3 linked regions of the Alkalihalophilus pseudofirmus genome follow. The protein of the gene in region 3 binds, or shares a complex with, the protein of the main gene of each other region. Links are inferred from orthologs where the notes say so. Each region holds a gene or a part of one and is shown on either strand. Other genes may lie near its edges. The genes, in order: pnp, rny and pfkA.

Region 1 (10,369 bases), 680 kb from region 3 along the record:
TTGGACATAAAAAAGTAATTGAAACTGCCTGCAGGCAAGCAGCTAAGCTGGGTGTGGAAGCAGCTGTTATGACCTTCCATCCACATCCAAAAGAGGTGCTGCGAAAAGAAGCACACCCTATGCCTTACCTCACTCCGCTTCCTTTAAAGGAAAAGAAAATTGCTGAGCTTGGTGTGGATACGCTTTATGTCGTTAACTTTACTAAAGAGTTTGCGTCTTTAACGCCTCAACAATTTGTTGATGATTATATTATTTCACTAGATGCTGTACATGTAGTAGCTGGCTTTGACTTTACATATGGTTCTCTTGGCAAAGGGACGATGGAAACCTTAGTCTTTCATTCTAGAAATAAATTTGACCAAACCACTGTCAGCAAAGTAGAACAAGGCGACATCAAAATCAGTTCTACAAAGATTAGGGAGCTGATTGAGGAGGGCAGTGTAGAGAAGATTCCTGCTTATCTAGGAGAGCCTTACTACGTGTTAGGAAAAGTAGTCGATGGTGATAAGCGCGGCCGCACCATTGGTTTCCCAACGGCTAATGTAGCGGCAATTGACCGGATGAAGATACCTAAAACCGGGGTATATGCCGTACGTTTTCAAGTAAAGGGGAATTGGTACAACGGAGTATGTAATATTGGCTATAAGCCTACGTTTAATCAAGAGAAGAAGGAGCCAACGATCGAAGTAAATATTTTTGATTTCAACCAAGAAATTTACGGGGAACAGGCTGTGGTCGTTTTTGAACGCAGAATAAGGGCTGAGAAAAAATTTAATGAGATCAATGAATTGATCTCACAGATTAATAAAGATAAAGAAGAAGCGATTGAATATTTTGCTGAAAAAAGCTGTTAAGTTTCTTGCATTCTGAAGCTGAACGTTGTATAGTAAGGGTTGTACTTCAAGTACACATCCGTTTCGTGGCAGAGCGACTCACCGACGCTTGCTAGGGAATAGGAGATTATTTAAAGGGAGGTGAATAGGATGGCATTAACACAAGAGCGCAAGAACGAGCTAATTGCTGAGTTCAAAACTCATGATACTGACACTGGTTCTCCAGAGGTTCAAGTAGCTATCCTTACTGAGCAAATCAACACATTAAACGAGCACTTACGTACTCACAAGAAGGATCACCATTCACGTCGTGGTCTTTTAAAGATGGTTGGTCAACGTCGTAACTTGTTAACGTACCTACGTAACAAAGATGTTACACGTTACCGTAACCTTGTTGACAAGCTTGGCTTACGTCGATAAGTTATGATGAAAGCGGGAAGATTTCCCGCTTTTTTTCTACATTTATAAGTGTTGGAAAATGATCCCTACATCACATCGATATGTAGGGTCTTTACATAACAGAGCCTATAACCCCGAGATTTGCCATTGACTCTTTTATTTTTCACATAAATCGGTAATAATAAGAAAAGAATGAATAATTTTAGTGTACGAGAGGAGTACGCGTAATGGAACAAGAAAGACAAATTTTTTCAATTGACTGGGCAGGCCGTGAACTAACGGTAGAAACAGGTCAATTTGCTAAACAAGCAAATGGAGCAGTACTTGTTCGTTATGGTGATACAGCTGTATTATCAACAGTAACCGCTTCAAAAGAGCCAAAAAACTTAAACTTCTTTCCGCTTACTGTAAACTACGAAGAGCGTTTATATGCAGCAGGAAAAATCCCAGGAGGCTTTATTAAGCGTGAAGGCCGTCCTAGTGAAAAAGCGATCTTAGCGAGCCGCCTAATTGATCGACCAATCCGCCCTCTTTTCCCTGATGGCTTCCGTAACGAAGTTCAGGTAATCAGTATTGTTATGAGTGTGGATCAAAACTGTTCCTCTGAAATGGCTGCGATGATCGGTTCATCTTTAGCATTATCGATCTCAGACATTCCATTTGATGGACCAATTGCTGGTGTTACGGTTGGCCGTAAAGATGGCGAACTGATCATTAACCCAACAACTGAACAGCTAGAAGAAAGTGATATTGATCTAGTAGTAGCGGGTACAAAAGATGCAATTAACATGGTTGAAGCAGGGGCCGATGAGGTGCCTGAAGAAACGATGCTTGAAGCGATTATGTACGGTCACGATGAAATTAAACGCTTAGTGGCTTTCCAGGAAGAAGTAGTACAAGCTGCAGGAAAAGAGAAAAAAGAAATCCAGCTTAAACAAGTTGATGCTGAGCTTGAGTCTGCTGTTCGCAATTTAGCTGAAGCAGATCTTAAAAAAGCGGTTCAAGTCCAAGAAAAGCATGAACGTCAAGCAGCGATTGATGCTGTGATGAAGCCTATTATTGAGAAGTATGAAGAAGAGCAAGAAGAGCTTGTAGGCGATGTGCGAGAAGTTCTTCAAAAAGTAGTAAAAGAAGAAGTACGCCGTTTAATTACGGTTGAAAAAGTGCGTCCTGATGGCCGTGCGATTGATGAGATTCGTCCCCTAGCTTCACAAGTTGATCTATTGCCTCGTACACATGGATCAGGTCTTTTTACAAGAGGACAAACTCAAGCGTTAAGCATTTGTACACTAGGAGCACTTGGCGATGTGCAGATTCTTGATGGACTTGGTATTGAAGAGTCTAAACGCTTTATGCACCATTACAACTTCCCGCAATTTAGTGTAGGGGAAACAGGACCGATCCGTGGACCGGGCCGTCGTGAAATTGGTCATGGTGCTTTAGGTGAACGTGCCCTTGAACCGATCATTCCAAGTGAAAATGACTTCCCATACACAATCCGTCTTGTGTCAGAAGTTCTTGAATCAAATGGTTCAACTTCTCAAGCAAGTATTTGTGCAAGTACTTTAGCAATGATGGATGCTGGTGTACCTATTAAAGCACCGGTAGCAGGTATTGCGATGGGTCTTGTAAAACAAGATGAGCATCTAACGGTATTAACAGATATTCAAGGTATGGAAGATGCGCTTGGAGATATGGACTTTAAAGTAGCAGGTACTAAAGAGGGTGTAACTGCTCTGCAAATGGACATAAAGATCTCTGGTATTAACCGTGAAGTTCTTGAGCAGGCTCTTGAACAGGCTAAGCGCGGCCGTATGGTTATTTTAGATAATATGCTATCTGCAATCAGCGAATCTCGTAGTGAATTATCTGAGTATGCTCCTAAAATTATGACTATGCATGTGAATCCAGATAAGATTCGCGATGTTATTGGACCAAGCGGTAAGATGATCAACAAGATTATTGAAGAAACTGGTGTCAAAATTGATATCGAACAAGATGGTACAGTTTACATCTCTTCAGTAGACAGTAAAATGAACGAACAAGCTCGTAAAATTATCGAAGACATTGTTCGTGAAGTTGAAGTTGGTCAAACGTACCTTGGTAAAGTAAAACGTATTGAGAAGTTTGGAGCGTTTGTCGAGCTATTTAAAGGGAAAGATGGCCTTGTTCATATTTCTCAACTAGCTGAGGAACGTATTAATAAAGTAGAAGATGTCGTAAGTATTGGCGATGAGATTTTAGTTCGTGTAACTGAAATTGATAACCAAGGACGAGTGAACCTGTCTCGTAAAGTCATCTTAAAAGAAGAGAAAGAAAAACAAGAACAAGCAGGAAAATAAGATGAAGGAGACAAGGATAATCTTGTCTCTTTTTTAGTCGTTGCGGCATTGACCTTACTTCCTTAACTAAATAAGGGTATTAGGAAGCTTGTTCTATCAACCTTCTTTATTGCATAGTATGCCAATAGAAGGAGGATTGATTAGAATGAAAAAGTTTGTATCTGTGTTATTTCTAGGCTGCTGTTTAATGGTTATTTCTTTTGGAGCGGTGCAAAATCCGTTCTCTTTGCAATACATAAATGAATTGAAGCAAGATACAACAATGGTTATGAAGCAGCAAGATCCTCTTTATGAAGAAATTGAACTGAATAAAGAACAATTTGAAGAAGATGCGATAGATGCAAGGGTGGATCCGGTCTGGAAGGCTCTCCCTGGCTACAACGGGTTAAAGGTTGACGTTGATGCCTCCTATGATAAGATGAAGAAGCTGGGAACATTTAATGAGGATAGGCTTGTATTTAAGGAAACAGCACCGTCGGTTCATTTAGAGGACCTGCCTCCGACACCTATTTATAAAGGGAATGAAAAAAAGCCCATGGTCAGTTTTTTAGTGAATGTGGCATGGGGAAATGAGTATATTCCTGAAATGTTAAAGGTGATGAAGGATTACGGTGTGAAGTCGACCTTTTTTTTAGATGGATCTTGGGTTAAAAACAATCCGAAAATGGCTACAATGATACTAGAACAAGGTCATGAAATAGGAAATCATGCATACTCGCATCCTGATATGAAATCACTAACTACTGAAAGAGTAAATGAAGAATTACAAAAAACAAATGACGTCATACTTGCTACGTTAGATGTTACACCTAAGTGGTTTGCCCCGCCTAGCGGAAGTTATTCTCAAAGAGTGGTAGATCAAGCTCGTGCTCATGGAATGATGACCATCCTATGGTCGGTTGATACTGTAGACTGGAAAAAACCACATCCTGATGAAATGGTCAATCGTGTTTTAAATAAAGTACATCCTGGAGCGATGGTTTTGATGCATCCAACCGAGCCTACAGCGGCCGGGCTCAAGGAGATGATTGAAGGGATTCAAGCAAAAGGGCTTGAACTTGGTACGGTTTCAGAATTAATGAGTGAGACAAGAATTCATAATGGTGTAACCCTGGATGACTAATTTTAGGGGGATATAGATTGATACAAAAGATTGAATTAGATAATGGTGTACGAATTATGGCAGAGGCAATTCCGACGGTAAGGTCTGTTTCTATTGGAGTATGGATAGGAACAGGTTCTCGTTATGAAGAAGTGCATGAAAATGGTATTTCCCACTTTTTAGAGCATATGTTCTTTAAAGGCACAAAAAAGCGAAGTGCTGCAGATATTGCCGAGGCATTTGATAAAATCGGCGGTCAAGTGAATGCATTTACCTCAAAAGAATATACGTGCTATTATGCAAAAGTGCTGGATGAGCATGCACCGATTGCTGTAGATGTATTATCGGACATGTTCTTCAACTCTGAATTTGAGGCGAAAGAGCTTCAAAAAGAAAGAAATGTCGTGCTTGAAGAAATAAAAATGGTGGATGATACTCCTGATGATATTGTACATGATCTCTTAAGTAAGGCGGCTTATGGTGAACATTCATTAGGCTATCCTATTTTAGGAACACAAGAGACTCTTAAAACATTCGATGAAGAGGCGCTACGTTCTTACATGGACCGTTACTATACTGGAGACCATGTGGTCATTTCTATTGCAGGAAATATAACGGATGAGGTCATTCAATCGATCAAAGATATTTTCAAAGAGGTTAAACCAACAACTTATCAATATGAAGCCAGTGCACCACGCTTTCAATCGGAGTTGATTACACGTAAAAAGGAAACGGAACAAGCACATTTATGTCTTGCTTATCCTGGTTTAGAAATTGGCAATAAAGATGTCTATTCCTTAATTCTGCTAAATAACTTACTAGGAGGCAGCATGAGCAGCCGCCTGTTCCAAGAAATTAGAGAAAAGCGTGGATTATGTTATTCCGTATTTTCTTACCATTCCTCCTATCAAGACAGCGGTATGTTGACCGTCTATGCAGGTACGGCATTAGAGCAATTAGATGAGCTGGTAGTTGCCCTTAATCAGACAACAAGCCGACTGTGTGAAGCAGGAATGAATGAAAAAGAACTTCAAAATGGGAAAGAACAATTAAAAGGAAGCTTAATGCTAAGTTTAGAAAGTACCAATTCAAGAATGAGCAGAAACGGTAAAAATGAGTTGATGTTAAAGCGCCATCGCACGTTAGACGATATTTTAGCTGAGATCAATAATGTTACATTAGAAAATGTTAATCGTCTTGCTCAATCACTGCTTTCCACTGAACCTGCTATTTCACTTATTAGTTCAACCGGAGAAGTTCCTAAATCGTTAAGAGCCTAAGCGAGATAGACCAGCTATATAGCTGGTCTATTTTAATTGCCGTTCTCATATACTATCATAAACCCTTAGAGAACGGAGGAAGAGCATGCGGCTAAGTGAGATCAGCAACAAAGAAATCATTGATTACCAAAAAGGAGAACGCATGGGAATCCTAGGTCAGACAGACCTACTGATTAATGAGGAAACGGGAGAAATTGAAGCGTTTATTGTACCGACGATGAAATGGTTTGGATTTGGTAAAAAAGAAAAAGAAGTGACGGTATATTGGAATCAAATTAAAAAGATTGGTCAAGATATGATTATCATAGATATGGGTTTTCCTGATTAACACACTGCAGATAGGCAGTGTGTTTTTTTGTTTGAGTCATGTCTTTTAAATCACTCCCTTTATTCACCCATTATCAAGTTTATACATATGCTATCGTGAATCAATTCAGATACTGTTACTCCCTCCAACGTATATAAAACTGACGACATGTGGGGGCGAAGGCTACTTTAGGAAAGGGGCAGGGACGCTGATGTTAACGGGTAAAGTAATAGTCGTCATCGGGGGTGACGCAAGACAGCTTGAGATTATTCGCAAATTATCAACGCTGGATGCAAAGCTTTCATTAGTTGGTTTTGACCAATTAGATGATGGTTATATAGGGGCATCCAAGCAATCGATTGATGATGTGAAGTGGAATAAAGTCGATGCGATCTTGCTTCCGGTAAGCGGAATGAACAATGAAGGGGAAATTGAAACCATTTTCTCGAATGAAAAAGTAACATTAACACCCGAGATGTTCAGTCAAACACCTCAGCATTGCACCATTTTTTCAGGGATCACAAATGACACCCTTAATCAATACGTAAAAAAAGCGAAACGAAGACTTGTTAAATTAATGGATAGAGATGATATAGCTATTTATAACTCGATTCCTACTGCAGAAGGAACCATTATGATGGCAATACAACATACGGATATTACGATCCATAGTGCGTGTGTAGCTGTTATAGGATTAGGTCGAGTAGGAATGTCTGTAGCGAGAACATTTGATGCCCTAGGTGCAAATGTTAAAGTTGGGGCAAACGAGTCACATCAACTAGCAAGAATCACAGAAATGGGATTAACGCCTTTTCATACCGATCACTTAAAAGAAGAATTAGCAGATGTAGATATATGCATTAACACCGTTCCCGAATTAATCATTACTGCAAAGGTTCTCGCAGAGATGCCGCTGCACGCTCTTATTATTGATCTAGCCTCAAAGCCAGGGGGGACGGACTTTAGGTATGCTGAAAAGAGAGGGATGAAAGCACTGCTTGCACCAGGTCTCCCAGGAATTGTCGCCCCTAAAACGGCTGGGAAAATATTAGCCAATGTACTTTCAGATCTCTTGCAAGAAGATTAGAAAAACAAAAGAAGGTTCACCTATTTAAGAAAACATCCCGAAGCTTTTTATAATTGTTGAGGAGGGTTCATATGTCTTTAAAAGGAAAGCATATAGGATTTGGTTTAACAGGATCTCATTGTACGTATGATGCTGTACTGCCAGAAATGCAAAAGCTGGTAGACCTAGGGGCAAAAGTAACACCTTTTGTCACATATACAGTCGAATCTACTGATACGAAATTTGGGGACAGTGCAGACTGGTTAACCAAAATTAAAGAAATCACTTCAGAACCGATTGTTAATTCAATAGTAAAGGCGGAACCATTTGGTCCGAAAACTCCGCTTGATTGTATGGTTGTCGCACCTATTACAGGTAATTCAACGAGTAAGTTTGCTAATGCATTAACAGATTCCCCTGTATTAATGGGAGCTAAAGCAACACTTAGAAATGGAAACCCTGTTGTTCTTGGCATATCAACAAATGATGCCCTCGGACTTAACGGTGTAAATATCATGCGTTTAATGGCAACGAAAAATATTTACTTTATTCCATTCGGGCAGGACGATCCTGTTAAAAAACCTAACTCGCTTGTTGCTAGAATGGAAGCATTAGTGGATACAGTGGAGTCTGCCTTAGCTGGCGTACAGTATCAGCCTGTGCTGGTAGAAAAATTCAAAGATTAGCGATTAGACGAAGTTGCACAAATGAATGATTTCCCTTAAAGTTTAATAGAGGAAATTGACGAAAAGTTGAATTTATTGTGCTATAATCAGTTCAATCGCGTCAAGATAACGTAATCTATTAAACTTATGAACGCAGGAAGGGGAACTACACAAATGACAACATCAAACTATCATGTAGCTGTTGTAGGTGCAACAGGTGCGGTCGGACAACAAATGCTAAAAACATTAGAGGAGCGCAATTTTCCAATTGGGAAATTAACTTTACTTTCATCCAAGCGTTCAGCTGGTAAAGAAATCACTTTTAAAGGTGAAACATATATCGTAGAAGAGGCTACTCCTGAATCTTTTGAAGGAGTTCACGTTGCTCTATTTAGTGCTGGAGGGTCTGTATCAAAAGCACTCGCACCAGAAGCCGTAAAGCGTGGTGCTATTGTTGTTGACAATACAAGTGCATTTAGAATGGATGCCGATGTTCCGCTTGTTGTGCCTGAAGTAAATGAAGAAGATCTTCGTAATCACAACGGAATTATTGCCAACCCTAACTGCTCTACCATTCAAATGGTTGTAGCGCTTGAGCCGATCCGTAAACAGTATGGCTTAACAAAAGTAGTTGTGTCTACTTATCAAGCGGTATCTGGGGCAGGGCTTGAAGCTATTGAAGAAATGAAGAGCCAAACACAATCTATTTTAAATGGAGAAGAATTCACTCCTGAAATACTTCCGGTTGGCGGAGATAAAAAGCATTATCAAATTGCATTTAACGCTGTTCCGCAAATTGATTTATTCCAAGAGAATGGCTATACATTTGAAGAAATGAAAATGATTAATGAAACAAAGAAAATTATGCATATGGAATCGCTAGAGGTTGCGGCTACTTGTGTACGTCTTCCGATTGAAACAGGACATTCTGAATCTGTATACATTGAGACAGAAAAAAGCGGCGCAACTGTAGAGGAGTTAAAGGAATTATTAAAAACAGCTCCAGGTGTTACCCTTCAAGATGATCCAGCAAATCAAGTCTATCCGATGGCTGCTGATTGTGTCGGCAGGGAAGATGTATTTGTCGGCCGTATCCGTCGCGATCTTGATCGTGATAATGGTTACCACATGTGGGTTGTTTCAGATAACCTTATTAAAGGTGCTGCATGGAATTCAGTTCAAATTGCTGAGAGCTTAGTAAAATTACAACTGTTATCGTAGAAGAGTAGGTGGCTTATGAAGATTATCGTTCAAAAATTTGGAGGAACCTCTGTTAGAGATGAGGAGGTTCGAAAAAAAGCAGCGCAGCATGTGATGAAATCTGTTCAGGAAGGCTACAAAGTGATTGTTGTAGTATCTGCTATGGGACGAAAAGGTGAACCTTATGCAACAGATACTCTTCTTGGGCTGGTTGATTCTAACCATATATCAAAACGGGAACAGGACCTTCTGGTTTCATGCGGGGAAGTCATTTCATCTGTCGTATTCACAGAGCTGATCAATGAGCTTGGAGCTAACGCAATGGCCTTAACAGGTGCTCAGGCTGGCTTTAGAACAAATGATGATTTTACAAGTGCTAAAATCCTTGAAATGCGTTCGGATCACCTTAAGAAGCTTTTAGAAACGAAGGATGTAGTGGTTGTTGCTGGATTCCAGGGTCAATCTAAAACAGGGGAAATTACGACACTAGGGCGTGGTGGAAGTGATACGTCTGCCACTGCTCTTGGAGCTGCAGTAGGAGCTGAATGGGTCGATATTTTCACAGACGTTGAAGGGGTCATGACAGCAGATCCGAGAATCGTCTCAGATGCAAGAGCGCTTGATACGATGACTTACAATGAAATCTGTAATATGGCGTATCAAGGGGCAAAAGTGATTCATCCGCGTGCAGTAGAAATTGCCATGCAGGCTAAAATCCCTATTCATATTCGTTCTACCCATTCACAAAGCCGAGGTACGCTTGTTACATCTATGCTTTCCGATAAGGCAGCACAGGATGTTCAAGACAGAACGATAACGGGGATTGCTCATCTGTCAAACATCACGCAAATTAAAGTGCTGGCTAAAGATGGGCAGTTTGATCTTCAAGAGAAAGTATTTAAGGCTATGGCCAATGAGAAGATCAGTGTTGATTTTATTAATATTAATCCAAGAGGGGTCGTCTACACAGTGTCTGATGAAGTAGCTGACCGTGCTCTGTTAATTTTAAAAGAAATGGGATATGAGCCTGAAGTTCAAAGGCATTGTGCAAAAGTTTCTGCGGTAGGTGCAGGAATGAGCGGTGTGCCTGGGGTAACGGCTAAAATTGTTGGAGCCTTGTCGCGTGAAAACATCCAAATACTGCAATCGGCCGACTCTCATACAACGATCTGGAT
Region 2 (10,282 bases), 710 kb from region 3 along the record:
CAATTGAACAGGAAATAAAAATGGCTATCCCTTCACAAGATGTGCCGACGATTGAAGATGTGGTAGAAAAGCAGCAAAGTTCATGGAAGAAGCTTGTTCATGATACAATTGATACAGGTGGAAAGGAATTTGAATTATTTAAACCGCTTGTACAAGAAGTGTTAGCTGACCACAGTCCTGAGGATGTAGTGGCTGCCCTATTAAAAATGAATTTCTCAAATGATTCTGCAGCTGAGGAAGCAGGATACAATTTTGGCGAGACTGGCGGAGCTAAGGGAATGGTGCGTTTCTTTATTAATGTCGGCCGTAATGTGAATATGAGTCCTAAAATTCTAATTGAAGAAATTTCTGAACTCGTTGGTATTCCTGGAAAAGCCATTGGCCGTATTGATATTTTCGAGAACTTTACTTTTGTTGAAGTGCCTGAAGATGTAGCGCCATTTGTTTATGAAGCCCTGCGTTATTCAAGAATTAATGGGGCTCGTGTAAACCTTGAACCAGCTAAACCGCGTCCAAAACGCGACAATCGCACACCACGCCCTACGAAAGCTCGTTCTTCTTAACGTTTCTTCGATGCTAGACCTCTCTTTCCTGAAAGTTTGGTCTAGCATTTCTCTTCTTCTCTACCTTTGAATTTCCCTTCGTCATAAGCTTCAAACCTCACTTCTATAAAAAACCGAATAAATGTTCGTAAAAACTATTGGCAAATGACTCAAAAGAGGGTATGATGAACAAGTAAGATTCTTTCATTCAACAATATGATTAATAGATTAGTTTATATATAGAGGAGAGATGTTCAATGGGTGATCGTAAAGCAGCTCTTGATATGGCGCTTCGCCAAATCGAAAAGCAATTTGGTAAAGGTTCAATTATGAAATTAGGAGAGCAAGTCGATCAACGTGTATCAACTGTATCCAGTGGTGCGCTGGCACTTGATATTGCACTAGGAGTAGGCGGGTATCCTCGCGGCCGTATTATTGAAGTGTACGGACCAGAATCATCTGGTAAAACGACGGTTGCTTTGCATGCAATTGCTGAAATTCAGCGTAACGGCGGCCAAGCGGCATTTATTGATGCAGAGCATGCGCTTGATCCGGTTTATGCTCAGAAACTTGGAGTCAATATTGATGAATTGCTATTATCACAGCCGGACACAGGTGAGCAAGCTCTTGAAATTGCAGAAGCATTAGTGCGCAGCGGAGCAGTTGATATGATCGTCATAGATAGTGTGGCGGCTCTTGTGCCAAAAGCAGAAATCGAAGGGGATATGGGAGACAGCCACGTTGGTCTGCAGGCTAGACTTATGTCTCAAGCTCTTCGTAAATTATCAGGAGCAATTAATAAGTCGAAGACGATTGCTGTATTTATTAACCAGATCCGTGAAAAAGTAGGGGTTATGTTTGGGAACCCAGAAACAACACCAGGAGGCCGTGCACTGAAGTTCTATTCTTCTGTCCGCCTTGAGGTGCGCCGTGCAGAAACGTTGAAGCAGGGTAACGATATGGTCGGTAATAAAACGAAGATTAAAGTAGTTAAAAATAAAGTAGCGCCACCATTTAGACAAGCAGAAGTAGATATTATGTACGGAGAAGGGATCTCACGCGAAGGTTCTATCTTAGACATTGCTGCAGATCTTGATATTGTTCTAAAAAGCGGAGCATGGTATTCTTTTAAAGAGGAGCGTCTTGGTCAAGGCCGGGAAAATTCTAAGCAATATTTAAAAGAAAACCCTGATGTTGCTTCTGAAATTGAAACGCTTATTCGTGATCATCACGGGTTAAACGGAGAAATAAAAGTAGACCCAGCTACTGATGAAGAATTTGAAGATGTACCATTAGACTTAAAGTAATCAGGTTGAATAGAGCTATTGATCATTTAAACTATACTTTAACACGGTTGATGAAACATGCTCTAGCGAAAATCATATTGAAATTAAGAATAAGCACCTAGTTTAGGTGCTTATTCTTTTAACATTCGAGGTGTGCGATGAAATTTTTATATATAACGGATACCCATATTAGAGGGACGACTCCTAAAAATAGAAAAGATTCATTTGTAGAAACGATGACCGCTAAAATTAAAGAAGTGATAACGATCGCTAACCGTGAGAAGGTAGATGTCCTCCTGCATGGAGGAGATGTATTTGACCGTCCAGATCTTTCTCCCAATGTAGTTGGTCAGTTTGCTCGTCTATTTAAAGAAGCCGAAATGCCTATCTTTGCAATTGCGGGGAATCATGATACATATGGACATAACCCAGAAACAATCTCACGAACAATGCTTGGGCTCTTAGATTCCTTTGGATTAATGACTGTCATCCAGCCTGACGCGCCTGTATTAATAGAAAAGAACGGTGTGAAGGTGCAAATCTCCGGTCAACCATATCATTATGATCTTGACCAACGTGATCCTAAGCTTGATTATTATCCTAATAATGAGCACGAGGCAGACGTCATGATTCACTTAGTACACAGTATGTTAGTAGAAAAAGCATTGCCAGATGGAATTCCCCACACATTAATTGATCATATATGGGGAACGAGTGCTGATATCGTATTAACAGGCCATTTTCATGGAGGCTTTGGGCTTAAAGAACGTGATGGTAAATATATATGTAATCCTGGTGCGATGGCAAGGGTAAATAACCACTGGACCGAAATTAGCAGAATTCCCCAATATGTTCTAGGTACGATTGATTCAACTGGCGCAATCAACCTTACGCTGCATCCATTACAAACGGCTGAAAAAGGGGACGACGTCCTTGATCGCACCTACTTAGAAAAAGCTGTGCACCAAGAAGAAAAATTACATGAGTTTGTACAGCAAGTAAAAGAACAATCAGAGTTTAAGTCGCTAAAAATGGGAGATATTATAGCTGAAATTGCTGCTTTATCAAATGTTGAAGAAAAAGTTCGTCAAGAAGCTTTACGAAGGATTACGATCATAGAGGAGACCTGGAAGGGGGGAGACGATGAATAATATCGCTTCGCTTCGATTAGAAAACTTTCAATCTCATTTAGATACAACCATTGAATTTTCTGCAGGATTAAATGTATTAGTTGGACAGTCTGATAGTGGGAAAACGGCTATAATACGAGGGGTAAGGTGGGTATTGTTTAATCAGCCAAGAGGAACGGATTTTATGAGAGTTGGGGCTGATTTTGCAAGGGTGACGCTTACCTTTACTCATGGGGTAACGATTGTGAGAGAGAGGACAAGCTCAAAAAATCGATACATAATTAAAGAACCAAATAAAGAAGATCTTGTACTAGAGGGCTTTGGTATACATGTTCCACAAGAGGTGCTTGATGCACATGGCATGGAGCCGCTAAGAGTAGATAGAGATCATGATTTAATCATCCACCTTTCTCAACAATTAGATGGTCCTTTTTTATTAGAGCAGACATCTTCTCTGCGTGCAAAAACGATTGGAAGAATTAGTGGGGCGCATTTTCTTGATATGGCTATCAGAGATACGTCAAAAGATCTTTCGGGCCTTAATCAGCGGGTGAAAATGGAAGAAACAGAACTAGAGCACCTTACAGTAGAACTAGAACCATATCAAACTCTTGATAAGCAACGGACAAAGCTTGATCAAGCAGGAGAAAAGTTAGATAAGCTGAAACAAGCCGAACGAAAGCTTGATAATCTCTATGAACTTAAGTCTGCTCTTCAAAAGCTTTCAAAAGAAAAGGAGGAGACTGTTACACAGTTTCAATTAGTAGAACAGGTTCACTTATGGGAGGAAGCCTGGAATCATATAAAACAAACCCATGCCTACGCCAAGTCACTCGATCATAAACGTGCTGAGATTGAACTGGTAGGGCAGTCGATTAATAAGTGCAGAGAATGGATTGATAAAACGAAGCATATTTCGGATGCTCAAGGAGCTTGGGAGCATATACAAGATAAGGTAAGCCAAAAACAAGAGCTAATAAAACTAAAGCAACGTTACGGTCAAATGATTGAACAAAAAAATCAGATTAACCGCCAGCTGGCGCAAACTGATTTTATCCAGGAAAAAGATTGGTCAATTCTTGCTGTCATTGAAAAGAAAAGAGCTAGAGTTGAGCAATTAAGACAACTCCATGTACTGTATAAACAAATTGAGAAAGCAATAGAAACCACGAACGATATGTATAGAAAAGTCCAGCACACGAAGGAAGCAGAGGGGCTCAGAGAAAAATTAGAGCATAAGCTGATGAATTATCAAAGGCTTAAGCAATTAAAGGAACAAATGCATGAGGTGAACACTAGAATCATCGAAGGAAATCGTTTTATGAATCAAAAAACAGAAGAGATGCAAAGGTTAGAACGAGAATTTGAGGAACAATTAATGCATATTGGAACATGCCCGACTTGCGGGAGCAGTTTAGAGCAAGGGATCAAAAATCAATAATTAGGAGGGCTATTATGAAACATGTTGAACAAGATTTAACTACGATGAGAAAAGCGATTGATAAAGCAAGGGATATGAGATACAGAGCAGAAGCTAAATTAGAGGAGCTAGAAAATCAACGAACTCGTCTCTTAAATGAATTAGAAGACTTAGGTGTCTCCCCGGACTCATTAGATGACGAAATTAATCGATTGGAACGTGAGATTGAACAATCGTTAAATGATACATGGGCACTTATTCCTCGGGAGCTAATTAATAATGAATAATCAAGGAGACCTTAGGAAGGAGAGAATGAACCAAATAGAGCTCTCACTGAAAAAGGCCCATGATGAATGGACACGTCAAGATGCAAAGAGGCGTTTACTTATAGAGCAGATGAAGAAGAAAGAACAGTCTGTATTAGAGTATAAAGAAACTATTGAAACGTATGAGAAAGCTAGACTTTTACTTCAGCAATCTGCGGAGTATGCTAGAGAACAAGCCAAACAGCAAATAGAGACGTTAGTGACAAATGCTCTTCAGTATGTATTTGGACCTCTATTTTCTTTTCAAATAGAAATAGAAGAGCAAGGAAATAAAGCAGTAGCTGAATTTTATGTTGTTTCAGATTATGAAGGGATTAAGGTGAAAACGAAACCTCAAGATGCAAGGGGAGGCGGGGTTGTTGATATTGTTACGTTAGCTCTACGCGTAGCACTTATGGAAACAATTCAGCCAAAAGTTGAAGGACCGCTGCTTTTAGATGAGCCAGGGAAACATGTGTCGGGGGAATATGTATATTATTTATATGAATTTTTAAAATCTTTGAGTACGATGTTTGGCAGACAAATCATTATGATCACCCATAATCAGCATTTAGCAGAGTCTGGGGACTTGGCTTATCAAGTATCAATACAGGATGGAATCAGTGAAGTCATCAGGATTGACAACACTTGACATCACAAGTATCGAGGCTTACAATTAGGGAGAATGCGGTGTATTTTTTTTTGTCATATTATTTATTCCGCAACCACTGTATACTATCGTATGCATCTTTTAATTAATGAAAGTATGACACAATTGGAACCAACAATTAGATAGCAAGGGGAGGTGAAAGAATATGGAAAGTATGGTTATGTTCATCTCCATTTTGCTTGTTGTCTCTGCAGTAAGTGCAGTTGTTGGATATCTTGTTAGACGATCCATTGCAGAAGCGAAAATTTCCAGCGCGGAACATGCAGCAAAACAAATTGTTGAAGATGCTAGACGTGAAGCTGAAGCGAGTAAGAAAGAGGCCATTCTGGAAGTGAAGGATGAGGCTCACAAGATTCGCATTGAAGCTGAACAGGACATTCGTGAACGGAGAAATGAGATTCAAAAACAAGAGAATCGTTTGGTTCAAAAAGAAGAGATTCTTGACCGTAAAAGTGAAACCTTAGATAAGAAAGAGGAGTCTTTGGACAAGAGGGAGGAGTCTCTCACCAAAAAACAACGACAAGTTGAAGAGATGGATAGCAAAGTGGAGGAAATCTTGAACAAGCATCAAGCAGAGCTTGAGCGCATCTCTGGATTTTCTCGGGAAGAAGCTCGTGAGGCAATTCGTACCGAAGTTGAGCAAGAGCTTGCTCATGAAACGGCACTTATTATCAAGGAGCGAATGGCACAAGCAAAAGAAGAAGCAGATAAGAAAGCAAGAGAAGTATTATCACTTGCAATCCAGCGTTGTTCTGCTGACCATGTTGCAGAAACAACTGTATCAGTTGTCAACTTACCGAACGATGAAATGAAGGGTCGTATTATTGGTCGTGAAGGCCGTAATATCCGTGCATTAGAAACATTAACTGGGATAGACCTTATTATTGATGATACTCCTGAAGCAGTTATTTTATCAGGATTTGATCCTATTCGTCGTGAGATCGCTCGTACAGCGCTTGAGAAACTTGTACAAGATGGAAGAATTCATCCTGCTAGAATTGAAGAGATGGTTGATAAATCAAGACGTGAAGTTGATGAAGCAATTCGTGAATACGGAGAGCAGACAACCTTTGAAATGGGTATTCATGGCTTGCATCCAGATCTCATTAAGATCTTAGGTAGATTAAAATTCAGAACTAGTTACGGACAAAATGTGCTTAAGCACTCTATGGAGGTTGCACATTTAACAGGTCTGATGGCTGCTGAATTAGGTGAAGATGTGAAATTAGCTAAGCGTGCCGGCTTACTTCATGATATCGGTAAAGCAATTGACCATGAAGTAGAAGGAAGCCATGTTGAAATTGGTGTTGAGCTGGCTACGAAATACAAAGAACACCCGGTTGTCATTAATTCCATTGCTTCCCATCACGGTGATACTGAAGCAACTTCTATCATAGCGACACTTGTAGCAGCGGCAGATGCCCTATCTGCAGCAAGACCAGGTGCACGTCGTGAAACACTTGAGACGTACATTCGTCGTTTAGAGAAACTAGAAGAAATATCAGAGTCATTTGAAGGGGTAGAAAAGACGTATGCGATCCAAGCTGGTCGTGAAGTGCGTATTATGGTAAGACCGGATGTGGTTGATGATACGAGAGCTCATAAACTTGCTCGAGATATCACTAAGAAAATTGAAGATGAACTTGACTATCCAGGACATATTCGCGTTACCGTTATACGTGAGACCAGGGCAGTTGAGTATGCTAAATAAAGTGGCATTTTGCCACTTTATTTCTTTTTGTCTGAAGATGCAACGACTTTGAAAGCATGCTATGATTTACATACAATGATTTGAATTTAATGTTTTGATAACTAAGATTCGATTTCTAAGATTTGATTACAATGATTAAAGCATAATGAAGATGCATAAAGGGGTTATTATGAGAATTTTATTTATAGGTGATGTATACGGTGCACCAGGCCGTAAAATGATTGATGAATATGTACCGAAATTAAAACAGCATTACAAGCCGGCTGTTACAATTATTAACGGGGAAAATGCGGCATCCGGTCGAGGAATTACAGAAAAGATTTACAAAGGATTTCTATCAGCAGGTGCCCAAGCCGTTACACTCGGTAATCATGCTTGGGATAATAAAGGAATTTTTGAATTTATCGATCATGCGAAGACACTTGTACGTCCTGCGAATTTTCCGGCAGGCACACCTGGTGCAGGTTATACGATGGTTAAGATTAATCAATTAGAAGTCGCAGTTGTAAATCTTATGGGCAGAACATTTATGCAGCCAACGGATTGTCCATTTAAAAAAGCTGATGAGATCATTGAAGAAGTGTCCAAACGAACGCCATTCATTTTTGTGGATTTTCATGCAGAAGCAACGAGTGAAAAGCAGGCAATGGGCTGGTATTTAGATGGTAGAGTAACTGCTGTTGTAGGGACCCATACACATGTCCAAACTGCAGATAATCGAGTGTTGCCAAAAGGAACGGCCTTCATGTGTGATGTAGGGATGACAGGGCCTTATGATGGCGTACTCGGCGTAGATAAGGAAGCTGTTCTTTATAAATTTTTAACGTCTATGCCTGTTAGGTTTGAAGTTGCTGAAGGAAGGGAACAATTAAGTGGAGTGGTGATTGATGCAGATCCAAAAACTGGTCTCGCAACATCTATCGAGCGAATACTCATAAATGAGGATCACCCATTTTATCAATAATAGATGATGGCTCCTTTCTTCGCTTCATTTGTAAAAAAGACAGGAATAAGTGTAGGGTTGTAGAAATACGTATGAAGTAGAGCATCATCTTGTACAAGGCTAGGTGCTGTGATTTAAGTAACTAACTGTTCATCATCGTCTAAGGCTAGATAACCTAATTGAGACACGTATGAGGAGGTACAAGAAATGGAAGTATTAAAAGTTTCAGCAAAATCTACACCAAATTCTGTAGCTGGCGCTCTAGCCGGTGTTATCCGTGAAAAAGGGTCTGCAGAAATTCAAGCAATTGGAGCAGGAGCTCTCAACCAATCGATTAAAGCTATTGCGATTGCTAGAGGGTTTGTTGCACCAAGCGGCATTGATTTAGTATGCATTCCAGCTTTTACGGATATTCAAATTGATGGAGAAGAACGGACAGCCATTAAGCTTATTATTGAACCGAGATAGTCATTTGTAAATGACTGACAATGATCATTTTTAAAAAAGTGCAGGCCGCTTAGGCTTGCGCTTTTTTCATTTCTCTCCAGCTTTCGTCTATAGATGGAACTCTGTGTCAATTAAAGGTGAAAAAACTTGCTTTTTTCTTTGAGAAGGACTATCATTATGACGTTTGAAAGTAAATGTTTCATTTAATCAATTGTTAGTAAATCTATTAAATTACTCGGAATGATGATACACTTATTCTATTTAATACTTTTCATTATTATTCAGTTTTTAATATTACTCAGTTTTTATTATTACTTAGATAGAACATAGAGAAAAATGGCTACAGCCAAAGGAGTGGGGCAGATGAGAAACCAATTGTCTTGGAAAGTTGGAGGGCAGCAGGGTGAAGGTATTGAAAGTACCGGTGAAATCTTTGCAACAGCACTTAACCGTTTAGGGTACTATTTATATGGATATCGTCACTTTTCATCACGTATAAAAGGTGGTCACACAAATAATAAAATCCGCGTTAGTACGACACCGCTGAATTCAATTTCAGATGACTTAGATATTCTTGTAGCATTTGACCAAGAAACGATAGATGTCAATATTCATGAGCTTCGTGAGGAAGGCGTCGTTATTGCAGATGCTAAATTTAACCCAGTGCTGCCTGAAGGAAGTGTAGCTCGTTTATTCGCTGTTCCTTTTACAGAAATTGCAAATGACCTAGGTACTTCATTAATGAAGAACATGGTTGCTGTTGGGGCTTCTAGTGCAATTTTAGGATTAGAGCCAGATGAATACCGTGAAGTTGTAGAAGAAATCTTTTTGAAAAAAGGCCAATCCATTGTTGATAAAAACATGGAAGCAATTCATGCAGGAGCGGCTCATTTTAAAGAAGAAGCAGATGGAAACCTGCCAAACTTACAACTGGAAAAAGCTGATGGAAAAAAACGCATGTTTATGATTGGTAACGATGCTATTGGTATGGGTGCGGTAGCTGCAGGAAGCCGATTTATGGCTGCTTACCCGATTACACCAGCATCAGAAATTATGGAATATATGATCAAAAAGCTCCCTGAATTTGGCGGAACGGTGATTCAAACTGAAGATGAGATCGCAGCTTGTACAATGGCGATCGGTGCAAACTATGCCGGTGTACGTTCATTTACAGCCTCTGCAGGTCCTGGTCTTTCCTTAATGGCTGAAGCGATCGGCTTATCAGGTATGACTGAAACCCCGCTTGTGATTATGGATACACAGCGTGGAGGCCCTAGTACAGGACTTCCAACGAAACAAGAGCAGTCTGATTTAATGGCGATGATCTACAGCACTCATGGAGATATTCCTAAAATTGTTATCGCTCCAAGCTCGGTAGAAGAAGCTTTCTATGATACAGTAGAAGCATTTAATTTAGCCGAAGAATATCAATGCCCAGTAATCCTGGTTACTGATTTAGCTTTGTCCCTTGGGAAACAAACGGTTGAACCTCTTGATTTTAATCGAGTGGAGATCCGCCGCGGCAAACTAGATCTTGCAGCAGAGCTTCCTGAGAGAGAAAATAGTGCGTACTTTAAGCGTTATGAAGTAACAGAAGACGGCATCTCACCACGTGTGATTCCAGGGATGAAAAATGGGGTGCATCATGTAACGGGTGTTGAACATGATGAGACAGGAAAACCATCAGAAAGTCCAGAAAATCGTAAAGCGCAAATGGATAAACGTATGCGCAAAGTGAATAATCTGCCAAAACAGTTTAAAGATCCATTATTTGTAGATGCCAAGCATGACGAGGCAGATTTGTTAGTAATCGGTGTTAACTCAACCC
Region 3 (10,239 bases):
TCTAAGCCTTGCTTACTCACCAGGTGTTGCAGAGCCTTGCAAAGAGATTTTTGAAGATGTTGAATCCGTTTATGAATATACAATGAAAGGTAATATGGTTGCGGTAGTAAGTAACGGTACAGCGGTGCTTGGACTTGGAAATATTGGTCCTGAAGCCTCACTTCCTGTTATGGAAGGTAAAGCAGTTCTATTTAAATCTTTCGCAGGCGTAGATGCGTTCCCTATTTGCCTGCGCTCAACAGATGTCGATACGATTGTTGAGACAGTGAAATTAATGGAGCCGACTTTTGGCGGAGTGAACTTAGAAGATATCGCGGCACCGAGCTGCTTTGAAATTGAAGAACGTCTTAAAAAAGAAGCAAATATCCCTGTGTTCCATGACGACCAACATGGGACAGCGATCGTAACGCTTGCTGGTTTAATTAATGCGTTAAAGATTACAGGCAAGAAAATGTCTGAGATTAAAGTTGTTGCAAATGGCGCTGGTTCAGCTGGGATTGCCATCATTAAATTGATGCAGCGTATGGGTGTCCGCGACATTATTATGTGTGACTCTAAAGGTGCTATTTTTGATGGACGCTCTCACGGAATGAACGATGTGAAAGCTGAAGTAGCTAAATTTACTAATCGTGACCGTCTTGAAGGCAGTCTTTCGGATGTAATTAAAGGAGCAGATGTATTTATTGGTGTATCTGTTGCTGGTGCTTTAACTGAAGAAATGATTCAAACAATGAATGCAGACCCTGTTATTTTTGCAATGGCTAACCCAGTTCCAGAAATTATGCCTGAAAATGCTAAAGCTGCAGGTGCAAAAGTCATTGGAACAGGACGTTCAGACTTCCCGAACCAAGTAAACAACGTTTTAGCATTCCCAGGTATTTTCCGCGGAGCGCTGGATGTTCGTGCTACACATATTAACGAAGAAATGAAAGTAGCAGCGGTATATGCTATTGCTGATTTAGTAGCAGAAGCAGACCTGTCATCAGATTATGTGATTCCAGCTCCATTTGACCCGCGTGTAGCTCCAGCTGTAGCTGCAGCAGTGGCGAAAACGGCGATGGAAACAGGCGTAGCGCGTTTAAAAGTTGACCCTGAACAAGTTGCTGAAAAAACTCGTCAGCTTGCTGTAATTGGTCAAGACTAAAAAGGTAGTTGAAAATGAGGAGAGGTTGACTCATGTCACTCCATCAGCCAAAAATCTACATTGAGATTATTAATAAAATCAATGAGATTATGGAAGAGGATAATTTAAAACAAGGTGATCGTCTCCCCTCAGAGCGCGAGTTGAGCGACCGGCTTAATGTCGGTCGCTCCTCTGTGCGTGAGGCTCTTCGGGCATTAGAATTATTAGATTTGATCGAAACCAGAAGAGGAGAGGGGACATTTTTAAAGCCAGCAAATAGTCACCGCCTTGTGAACATCATTCTTTCATTTTTATTAAAAGAGGAAAGTGCTAAGCAGGATTTAACTGAAACTAGGCGAATTGTAGAACTAGAAGCGACACGTTTAGCATTTGGAAGAATGACTCCTGAGACGCTTCTCAAACTCAGGTCTTTAATTGATCAGTCTAGGGAAGAATGGGAGCATGGTGATTTCCCGGTTGATGAAGATTATTTGTTTCATAAAACAATTGTAGAAGCTTGCGGGAACAGGCTGCTGCTTAACATCTGGGTTTCTTTGGTTGAGTATAACAAAGTAGCAATCAGAGAATCTCTCAAACGAGAAGGACGTCCTGAGGCTTCCATTTGTGAACATGAAGCCATTTATCAAGCGTTAGTTGACCAGAGGTTAGAAGATGCACTCGATGCGTTGCGCAATCACCTGGAAAATAGTCGTTTTTAAATAAGTTAATAAGGTTGTACTATTTTAGGACAAGTGATCATATGCTCTAAAAAATATGGCTCCGAAGCTAGTGAGGTGCTGAGATGCTTAAGGATTTATTCACTAAAAAGAAACGATATGCAACGATTCCGTCAGAGCGTGCAAAGCAAGAAGTACCAGAAGGCTTAATGACGAAATGTCCGTCATGTCGTACCATCATGTATACAAAAGAGTTAAAGAAAAATCTAAATGTATGTGCTTCATGCGGTCATCATCATCGTATGAGTGCTTATGAGAGAATGGAAAGCTTGTTTGATGAAGGCAGCTTTGTTGAATACGACAAAGGTATGATTGGGAAGAATCCGCTTGATTTCCCAACGTATGAAGAAAAACTTGAAGCGGACCGAGTAAAAACAAACCTAAACGAAGCCGTGGTCACTGGCGAGGGAGACATTAATGGGTTTCCTGCAGTCATTGCAGTAATGGATGCACGTTTTCGTATGGGAAGCATGGGTTCTGTCGTTGGTGAGAAGATCACAAGGGCGATCGAAGCGGCTATTGAAAAAGACTATCCTTTCTTATTGTTCTCAGCCTCAGGTGGAGCTCGTATGCAAGAAGGTGTACTTAGCTTAATGCAAATGGCTAAAACAAGCGCTGCCCTTCAAAAGCTACATCGTAATGGCGGTTTGTTTATTTCAATTATGACGCACCCAACTACTGGAGGGGTATCGGCGAGTTTTGCTTCTCTTGGTGATTATAATTTTGCTGAACCAGGTGCGTTAATTGGGTTTGCCGGCAGAAGAATTATTGAACAAACGATTCGCCAGGAGCTTCCAGATGATTTCCAAACTGCTGAATTCCTATTAAAACATGGACAGCTTGATCGTGTTGTGTCTCGTAAAGAAATGAAAAAAGTCCTTACGACTATATTAGATATTCATCAACATGCATAAGGAGGTGTAGAAAATGGCAAGTGAACTAGGTTTTGAAAAGCCGATTGTTGAATTAAGAGACAAGATTACAGAACTTAAAGCGTTTACAAGTGAAAAAGAAATTGATTTAAGTGATGAAATCGAGAAGCTTGAGAAAAGACTTCAACAATTAGAAAAAGATATTTACGGCAATCTCCAGCCATGGGAACGTGTTCAAATAGCAAGGCATAGCGACCGTCCAACTACCCTTGATTACATTGAGCATTTATTTACAGATTTCCTTGAAATGCATGGGGACCGCTTATATGGAGATGATGCTGCTATTGTCGGCGGTATTGCAAAGTATCACGGGAAGCCAGTTACAGTCATTGGACACCAAAGAGGAAAAGATACGAAAGAAAATATTCGCCGAAATTTCGGAATGCCTCATCCTGAAGGCTACCGCAAAGCGCTTCGTTTGATGAAACAAGCAGAAAAGTTTAATCGTCCAATTGTGTGCTTTATTGATACAAAAGGTGCATACCCTGGTATGGCAGCAGAGGAAAGAGGCCAAAGTGAAGCGATTGCAAGAAACTTGCTTGAAATGGCTGGTTTGACTGTGCCTGTGATTTGCATTGTCATCGGTGAAGGCGGAAGCGGCGGAGCATTGGCACTTGGAGTAGGAGATCGTATTTTCATGCTCGAGAATTCTACTTACTCTGTTATTTCACCAGAAGGAGCAGCGGCGCTTCTATGGAAAGATGCGTCTCTCGCCCAAAAAGCTGCTGAAACGATGAAGATTACAGCACCTGATCTTAAAGAATTAGGAATCATCGATGGAATTATCCGTGAAGCAAAAGGCGGGGCTCACCGAGATGTGAAAAGCCAAGCAGAAGCAATGGATCAACTGCTGCATGAATCACTAGAAGATTTGGAAAAATTATCAAAAGATGAGCTGGTGAATACACGTTATCAAAAATACAAAAAAATCGGACAATTTACGTTTGTAAACGATACCATTGGCGTAGAATAAGGTAAAGTGCTTTCTGGATTATAGAAAGCACTTTTTGTTTTGGAAGCATCTGTATTGTGTTCAGTTGATTTAAGTGGTATTTTTTTAAAATGAGAGCATGATAATAGGTGGAAAGCACGAAGAATGTAGGTTTGGCACCTTGTAAAAAAAGGGATTGTCAATTTAAGGTCTCTTTTAGATATATAAATTTGTCGCTTGATGGAGGGAGTATTCATGAAACGAATTGGAGTATTAACAAGTGGTGGAGATTCACCGGGTATGAATGCCGCGATCCGTGCGGTGGTCCGTAAAGCAATCTATCATGATTTAGAAGTGTATGGAATCTCTTACGGGTATGCAGGACTAATTGCTGGTGATATTCGTAAAATGGAGCTTGGTTCAGTAGGTGATATTATTCATCGCGGCGGAACAATGCTCTACACTGCACGCTGTGAAGAGTTTAAAACTCTGGAAGGACAGAAAAAAGGAATTGAACAACTTAAGAAATTTGGGATTGAAGGGCTTGTAGTAATCGGCGGCGACGGATCTTACCGTGGTGCTCAAAAACTGACAGAACATGGCTTCCCAACGATTGGTGTTCCTGGTACGATTGATAATGATATCCCTGGTACCGACTATACAATCGGATTTGATACTGCGCTGAATACAGTTATTGATGCCATTGATAAAATTCGTGATACGGCGACTTCGCATGAGCGTACCTATGTCATTGAAGTAATGGGCCGTCATGCTGGAGACCTTGCTTTATGGTCAGGGCTTGCTGATGGAGCAGAAACGATTGTTATTCCAGAAGCAGATTATGATATGAATCAAATCATCAGTCGTCTAGAACGTGGACAAGAGCGCGGCAAGAAGCACAGTATCATTATCGTTGCAGAGGGTGCAGGCAGCGGTATGGACTTTGGTAAACGTATTAGTGATGCTACAAAGATGGAAACACGTGTAACCGTTCTTGGTCATATTCAGCGAGGCGGATCTCCAACAGGGGCAGATCGTGTGCTTGCTAGCCGCTTAGGAGCGAAAGCTGTCGATCTTCTGCTTGAGGGAGAAGCTGGTCGTACGGTAGGAATTCAAAATAATAAGTTAGTGCATCATGACATCAATGAAGTCCTAGCACAGCCACACTCCGTCGATCTTGACATGTACAAGCTTTCACAAGAACTTTCCATTTAACCCCAAAAAATAGATTCTAGATAGTAGATCAGCAATTACAGGAGGCAGAATATGCGTAAAACGAAAATTGTATGTACGATTGGTCCAGCGAGTGAGCAGATTGATACGTTGGTTGAATTAATAGAAGCTGGAATGAACGTTGCAAGATTAAACTTTTCTCACGGTGATTTTGAAGAACACGGTGCGAGAATTGAAAACATCCGTGAAGCGAGTAAGCGCACAGGCAAAACAGTAGCGATCTTACTTGATACGAAAGGTCCTGAAATTCGCACACAGACACTAGAAGGCGGCGTTGCTGAATTAAAAGCAGGTCAAAGCCTTGTTGTCTCAATGGAAGAAGTAGTAGGCAATGCAGAGAAGATTTCGATTACATACCCTGGACTTGTTCAAGATGTGCATCCGGGTTCAAAAATCTTGCTTGATGACGGCCTGATTGGATTAGAGGTTGTAGAAGTTAGAGAGAAAGAAATTGAAACAAAAGTTTTAAATAGCGGTACTCTTAAAAACAAAAAAGGTGTTAACGTCCCTAATGTAAGTGTGAAGCTTCCTGGTATCACTGAAAAAGATACGGCTGATATTAAATTTGGTATTGAACAAGGGGTAGACTTTATCGCCGCTTCATTTGTACGCCGTGCATCGGATGTGCTTGAGATTCGTGAACTTCTTGAGCAGAATCAAGCAACTGACATCCAGATTATCCCTAAGATTGAAAACCAAGAAGGTGTCGACAATATTGATGAAATCCTTGAAGTGTCTGATGGATTAATGGTTGCTCGCGGAGATTTAGGTGTGGAAATCCCAGCAGAAGAAGTTCCGCTTGTACAAAAAGAATTAATTAAAAAATGTAATGCAGTAGCAAAACCTGTTATTACAGCTACACAAATGCTTGATTCTATGCAGCGCAATCCTCGTCCGACTCGTGCTGAGGCGAGTGATGTCGCAAATGCTATTTTTGATGGTACAGATGCGATTATGCTTTCAGGGGAAACAGCAGCAGGTGATTATCCTGTAGAAGCTGTGCAGACAATGAACAACATTGCTGCTCGTACAGAACAAGCACTAAACTATCAAGCGATTCTTTCTAAGCATACAAAGGAAACGCGTCCTTCGATTACAAGTGCAATCAGCCAGTCTGTAGCTCATGCTGCATTTAATTTGAATGCATCAGCTATACTAACAGCTACAGAGAGTGGTTACACAGCTCGTGTCGTAGCTAAATACCGTCCAGAGTCTCCAATCATTGCGGTGACAAGCAATGAGCGTGTTATGCGCACATTAAGCCTTGTATGGGGTGTATTCCCGCTAATGGGTCAAACAGCTCAAACAACAGATGAAATGCTCGATACAACGGTAAATACGGCCGTACAAGCGGGTCAAATTGGTCAAGGAGATCTTGTCGTTATTACGGCGGGTGTTCCTGTAGGCGAAACTGGTACGACGAACTTGATGAAAGTACATGTAATTGGAGAAGTTGTGGCTAAAGGTCAAGGGATTGGCCGTCGTTCAGCTTCAGGTAAAGTAGTCGTAGCTCAAAATGCGCAAGAAGCTAATGAAAAGGTAAAAGAAGGTTCTATTCTTGTCACGTACAGCACAGATAAAGACATGATCCCGGCCTTTGAAAAGGCAGCAGCTGTTATTACAGAAGAAGGCGGTCTAACGTCTCACGCTGCAGTAGTCGGTTTAAGTCTAAGCACACCTGTGATTGTTGGTGTGGTTAATGCACTTGATCTATTCAAAGATGGTGAAGAGATTACAGTAGACGGCGCACGCGGTGACATTTACAGAGGACATGCAAGTGTATTATAATAAGATGTAGGGAGAAGGGATTTTTCCTTCTCTCTTTTTTTATCACATGTGTTTTGGGTGCATGACTTATAAATAAAGGAGAGAACGATGTTTAGAATCCTCTTATTACTAATTATTATCGTTCCTGCCCTAGAAATTGCCGTTCTTATTCTATCTGGCAATACGATCGGTGTGTGGCCTACCATTGCTCTTATCATTTTAACAGGAGTACTCGGGGCATGGCTTGCCAAAAAAGAAGGGCTTCAAGCGATTCGAGTAGCTCAGCTTCAAGCGAGTCAAGGTCAGCTGCCTAGCAGTGTAATGCTTGATGGTATTTGTATTTTAGTTGGGGGAGTTGTTCTCTTAACCCCGGGATTTATTACAGATGCGATAGGTTTCTTTCTGCTAATCCCAGCAACTCGCGGGATTGCAAAAGGCTTCCTGCTCTCGATCTTTAATAAAATGATTAAAAATGGCAATTTTATAATTATGTCTAGACGATAACCACAGCATATAAAGCTGTGGTTTTTATTTTCTTTTCATATGAAACATTTCCCAATTTGTAGCAAAAGCGTGAAACATGGCGGAATTTTCAAAACTATGATATGATAAAGTAGAATTGCTAAGGAGGAAGGTTGGGTACAAACTTGTTTTCACAAGCAACGTTATTTATGCTGATTCTACTTGCCGTTGCCCTTCTTGCTAAAAACCAATCTCTATTAGTTGCTGTTGGATTCTTGCTTATTATAAAATGGGTAGGGCTTGGCGATAAATTATTTCCAATTTTCCAACAAAAGGGGATTAATATAGGAGTCACTGTTATAACGATAGCGGTTTTAACGCCGATTGTTACAGGTGACATTGGTTTTAAACAACTTGGTGAAGCAGTGCGGTCTTCCTATGCGTGGATTGCATTAGCCTCAGGCATTCTTGTTGCACTCATTGCAGCAAGTGGAATTGACCTTTTAAAAAATGATCCTCATATTACAACGGCATTGGTGTTTGGTACGATCTTGGCGGTTGCCCTATTTAATGGAGTCGCAGTAGGTCCCTTAATCGGTGCGGGCATTGCTTATCTAGCGATGAGGGTTGTACAATTCTTTTCAAATTTAGGCGGGTAAGACCGCTGCTGATTAAAACTATCAGAATACTAAATGTAGTGATAGTTTTAAAATGATTCAATTTAATTACTATTTAAACGTTCACAAAAGTGTAAAAAATGTTTATAATGGTGCTTGTGTACATCCTTCCTACATAGCGCACATTTCTTTTTTTAATTGGAAATGTAAGCATTTACCGAAAGATGAAAAAAGATAATTAGGGAAAAGGAGAGATTAACGTGAGTACAACTCGTGGTCTAGAAGGAATTGTTGCAACGACATCAAGTGTCAGTTCAATTATTGAAAGCGTCTTAACCTATCAAGGGTATGATATTGACGATTTAGCAGATAATGCGAGTTTTGAAGAGGTAATTTACCTGCTTTGGAATGGACGTCTTCCTAAAGAAGATGAATTACGTTCATTTACTCAAGAGCTTGCTGATCATGCAGAAATTCCACAAGCAATCATTGATCAGATGAAGTCATATCCAATCAATGAAGTTCATCCGATGGCTGCTCTTCGTACGGCTATTTCAAGTCTCGCATTATTTGATGAAAGTGCAGATGTAATGGAAGAAGAAGCGAACAGACTAAAGGCGCTTAAGATCCAAGCACAAATCCCAACAATTGTGACAGCGTTTTCTCGAGTGCGTGAAGGCAAAGAACCAGTTGCTCCTCGCAAGGATTTAGGGTTTGCTGCAAACTTCTTATACATGCTAAATGGTGAAGAGCCGGACGAAATTGCAGTAAATGCATTTAATAAAGCACTTGTTCTGCATGCTGACCATGAGCTTAATGCTTCAACGTTTACTGCACGTGTATGTGTAGCTACTCTTTCTGATGTATATTCTGGAATTACAGCGGCAATCGGCGCTCTTAAAGGTCCTCTTCACGGCGGTGCGAACGAAGCTGTAATGTCTATGCTGATGGAAATTGATCAAGTTGAGAATGTAGAACCATACATTCGCAAAGCATTTGATAATAAAGAAAAAATTATGGGCTTTGGACACCGAGTATATAAAAACGGTGACCCGCGTGCGAAACACTTACGTGAAATGTCTAAACGTTTAACCGGTATTACAGGCGAATCTAAGTGGTATGACATGTCAATTAAGATTGAAGATATGGTTACTGGCGAAAAAGGATTGCTTCCAAATGTTGATTTTTATTCTGCTAGTGTTTACCATAGTCTTGGGATCAAACATGACTTGTTTACGCCAATCTTCGCTGTCAGCCGTGCATCAGGTTGGTTAGCTCACATTCTAGAGCAATACAGTGACAACCGATTAATCCGTCCACGTGCTGAATATGTAGGACCGGCTAAACAAACATATATTCCAATTGAACAGCGCTAATTTCAGCGTAACAAGGAGCTTTTATCTCCTTGTACATACGTAATAAGCGGACAAGGTCATACTTGTCAAAAAGAAAGACAGCTTTATCAATCTAGGGAGGTAATGTAACATGGCAAACGGAGATGTAATTAAGGTAGATAACGGGGTACTTGATGTCCCTAATAACCCAATTGTTCCTTATATCGAAGGTGACGGAATTGGTCCTGATATTTGGGCAGCAGCTTCACGTGTAATGGATGCTGCAGTTGAGAAAGCTTATAATGGCGAAAAGAAAATCGTTTGGAAAGAAATTTTAGCTGGTGAAAAAGCATTCAACGAAACTGGAAGCTGGTTACCGGATGAAACTCTTGATGCGGTTCGAAAATACATGATCGCAATTAAAGGCCCTCTTACAACACCAGTAGGCGGCGGAATTCGTTCGCTTAACGTTGCATTACGTCAAGAGTTAGATTTGTACGTATGTCTGCGTCCAGTACGTTACTTTGAAGGAGTTCCATCTCCTGTTAAACGTCCTGAAGATACGAACATGGTTATCTTCCGTGAGAACTCAGAAGATATCTATGCTGGAATTGAGTATCAAGAAGGTTCTGATGAAGTAAAGAAATTAATCAAATTCCTTCGTGAAGAAATGGGAGCTAGCAAGATCCGTTTCCCTGAAACATCTGGTATTGGTATTAAGCCTGTATCACAAGAAGGTACAGACCGACTGGTTCGTGCGGCTATTCAATATGCAATTGATGAAGGCCGTAAGAGTGTAACACTAGTTCATAAAGGAAACATCATGAAGTACACAGAAGGTGCTTTCAAGAACTGGGGTTATGAAGTAGCTGAGCGTGAATTTGGAGATAAAGTATTCACTTGGGCTCAATATGACAAGATTGTTGAAGCAGAAGGCAAAGACGCTGCAGATAAAGCTCAATCTGATGCAGAAGCTGCTGGCAAAATCATTGTAAAAGATTCAATTGCTGATATCTTCTTACAACAAATCTTAACTCGTCCAAAAGAGTTCGACGTAGTAGCTACAATGAACTTGAATGGTGATTACATTTCTGATGCCCTTG

What was found.
Region 1: pfkA (region 3) and pnp share a complex: the UniProt entries of both Bacillus subtilis proteins name them as parts of the possible RNA degradosome complex. The link is inferred for Alkalihalophilus pseudofirmus from one-to-one orthologs.
Region 2: pfkA (region 3) and rny share a complex: the UniProt entries of both Bacillus subtilis proteins name them as parts of the possible RNA degradosome complex. The link is inferred for Alkalihalophilus pseudofirmus from one-to-one orthologs.

The regions. Positions count from the first base shown.
Region 1 is NZ_CP117835.1:2,536,824-2,547,192, reverse strand. Bases 1,067-4,016 are described here. They hold pnp (polyribonucleotide nucleotidyltransferase), read left to right. Parts: upstream 1,067-1,459; coding sequence 1,460-3,574; downstream 3,575-4,016. Other genes in these bases: PQ478_RS13625 (polysaccharide deacetylase family protein), read left to right, coding at 3,720-4,016; rpsO (30S ribosomal protein S15), read left to right, coding at 1,067-1,253. In the rest of the region: ribF (bifunctional riboflavin kinase/FAD synthetase), read left to right, coding at 1-854; more of rpsO, read left to right, coding at 984-1,066; more of PQ478_RS13625, read left to right, coding at 4,017-4,697; PQ478_RS13620 (M16 family metallopeptidase), read left to right, coding at 4,715-5,956; PQ478_RS13615 (YlmC/YmxH family sporulation protein), read left to right, coding at 6,042-6,284; dpaA (dipicolinic acid synthetase subunit A), read left to right, coding at 6,475-7,350; dpaB (dipicolinate synthase subunit B), read left to right, coding at 7,422-8,015; asd (aspartate-semialdehyde dehydrogenase), read left to right, coding at 8,169-9,215; dapG (aspartate kinase), read left to right, coding at 9,231-10,369. UniProt on the Bacillus subtilis protein: Involved in mRNA degradation. Catalyzes the phosphorolysis of single-stranded polyribonucleotides processively in the 3'- to 5'-direction. Necessary for competence development in Bacillus subtilis.
Region 2 is NZ_CP117835.1:2,509,929-2,520,210, reverse strand. The notes cover bases 4,919-7,781. They hold rny (ribonuclease Y), read left to right. Parts: upstream 4,919-5,498; coding sequence 5,499-7,064; downstream 7,065-7,781. Other genes in these bases: PQ478_RS13480 (TIGR00282 family metallophosphoesterase), read left to right, coding at 7,234-7,781; PQ478_RS13490 (ATP-binding protein), read left to right, coding at 4,919-5,335. In the rest of the region: PQ478_RS13515 (DEAD/DEAH box helicase), read left to right, coding at 1-563; recombinase RecA, read left to right, coding at 800-1,849; PQ478_RS13505 (metallophosphoesterase family protein), read left to right, coding at 1,987-2,979; PQ478_RS13500 (AAA family ATPase), read left to right, coding at 2,972-4,399; PQ478_RS13495 (hypothetical protein), read left to right, coding at 4,414-4,665; more of PQ478_RS13490, read left to right, coding at 4,658-4,918; more of PQ478_RS13480, read left to right, coding at 7,782-8,028; PQ478_RS13475 (stage V sporulation protein S), read left to right, coding at 8,215-8,475; PQ478_RS13470 (2-oxoacid:acceptor oxidoreductase subunit alpha), read left to right, coding at 8,818-10,282. UniProt on the Bacillus subtilis protein: Endoribonuclease that initiates mRNA decay. Initiates the decay of all SAM-dependent riboswitches, such as yitJ riboswitch. Involved in processing of the gapA operon mRNA, it cleaves between cggR and gapA.
Region 3 is NZ_CP117835.1:3,220,538-3,230,776, reverse strand. The notes cover bases 3,139-5,958. They hold pfkA (6-phosphofructokinase), read left to right. Parts: upstream 3,139-3,978; coding sequence 3,979-4,938; downstream 4,939-5,958. Other genes in these bases: pyk (pyruvate kinase), read left to right, coding at 4,990-5,958; accA (acetyl-CoA carboxylase carboxyl transferase subunit alpha), read left to right, coding at 3,139-3,765. Outside these bases: ystJ (NADP-dependent malic enzyme), read left to right, coding at 1-1,144; PQ478_RS17130 (FadR/GntR family transcriptional regulator), read left to right, coding at 1,177-1,842; accD (acetyl-CoA carboxylase, carboxyltransferase subunit beta), read left to right, coding at 1,926-2,774; more of accA, read left to right, coding at 2,788-3,138; more of pyk, read left to right, coding at 5,959-6,744; PQ478_RS17105 (FxsA family protein), read left to right, coding at 6,832-7,227; PQ478_RS17100 (DUF441 domain-containing protein), read left to right, coding at 7,371-7,844; citZ (citrate synthase), read left to right, coding at 8,063-9,178; icd (NADP-dependent isocitrate dehydrogenase), read left to right, coding at 9,288-10,239. UniProt on the Bacillus subtilis protein: Catalyzes the phosphorylation of D-fructose 6-phosphate to fructose 1,6-bisphosphate by ATP, the first committing step of glycolysis.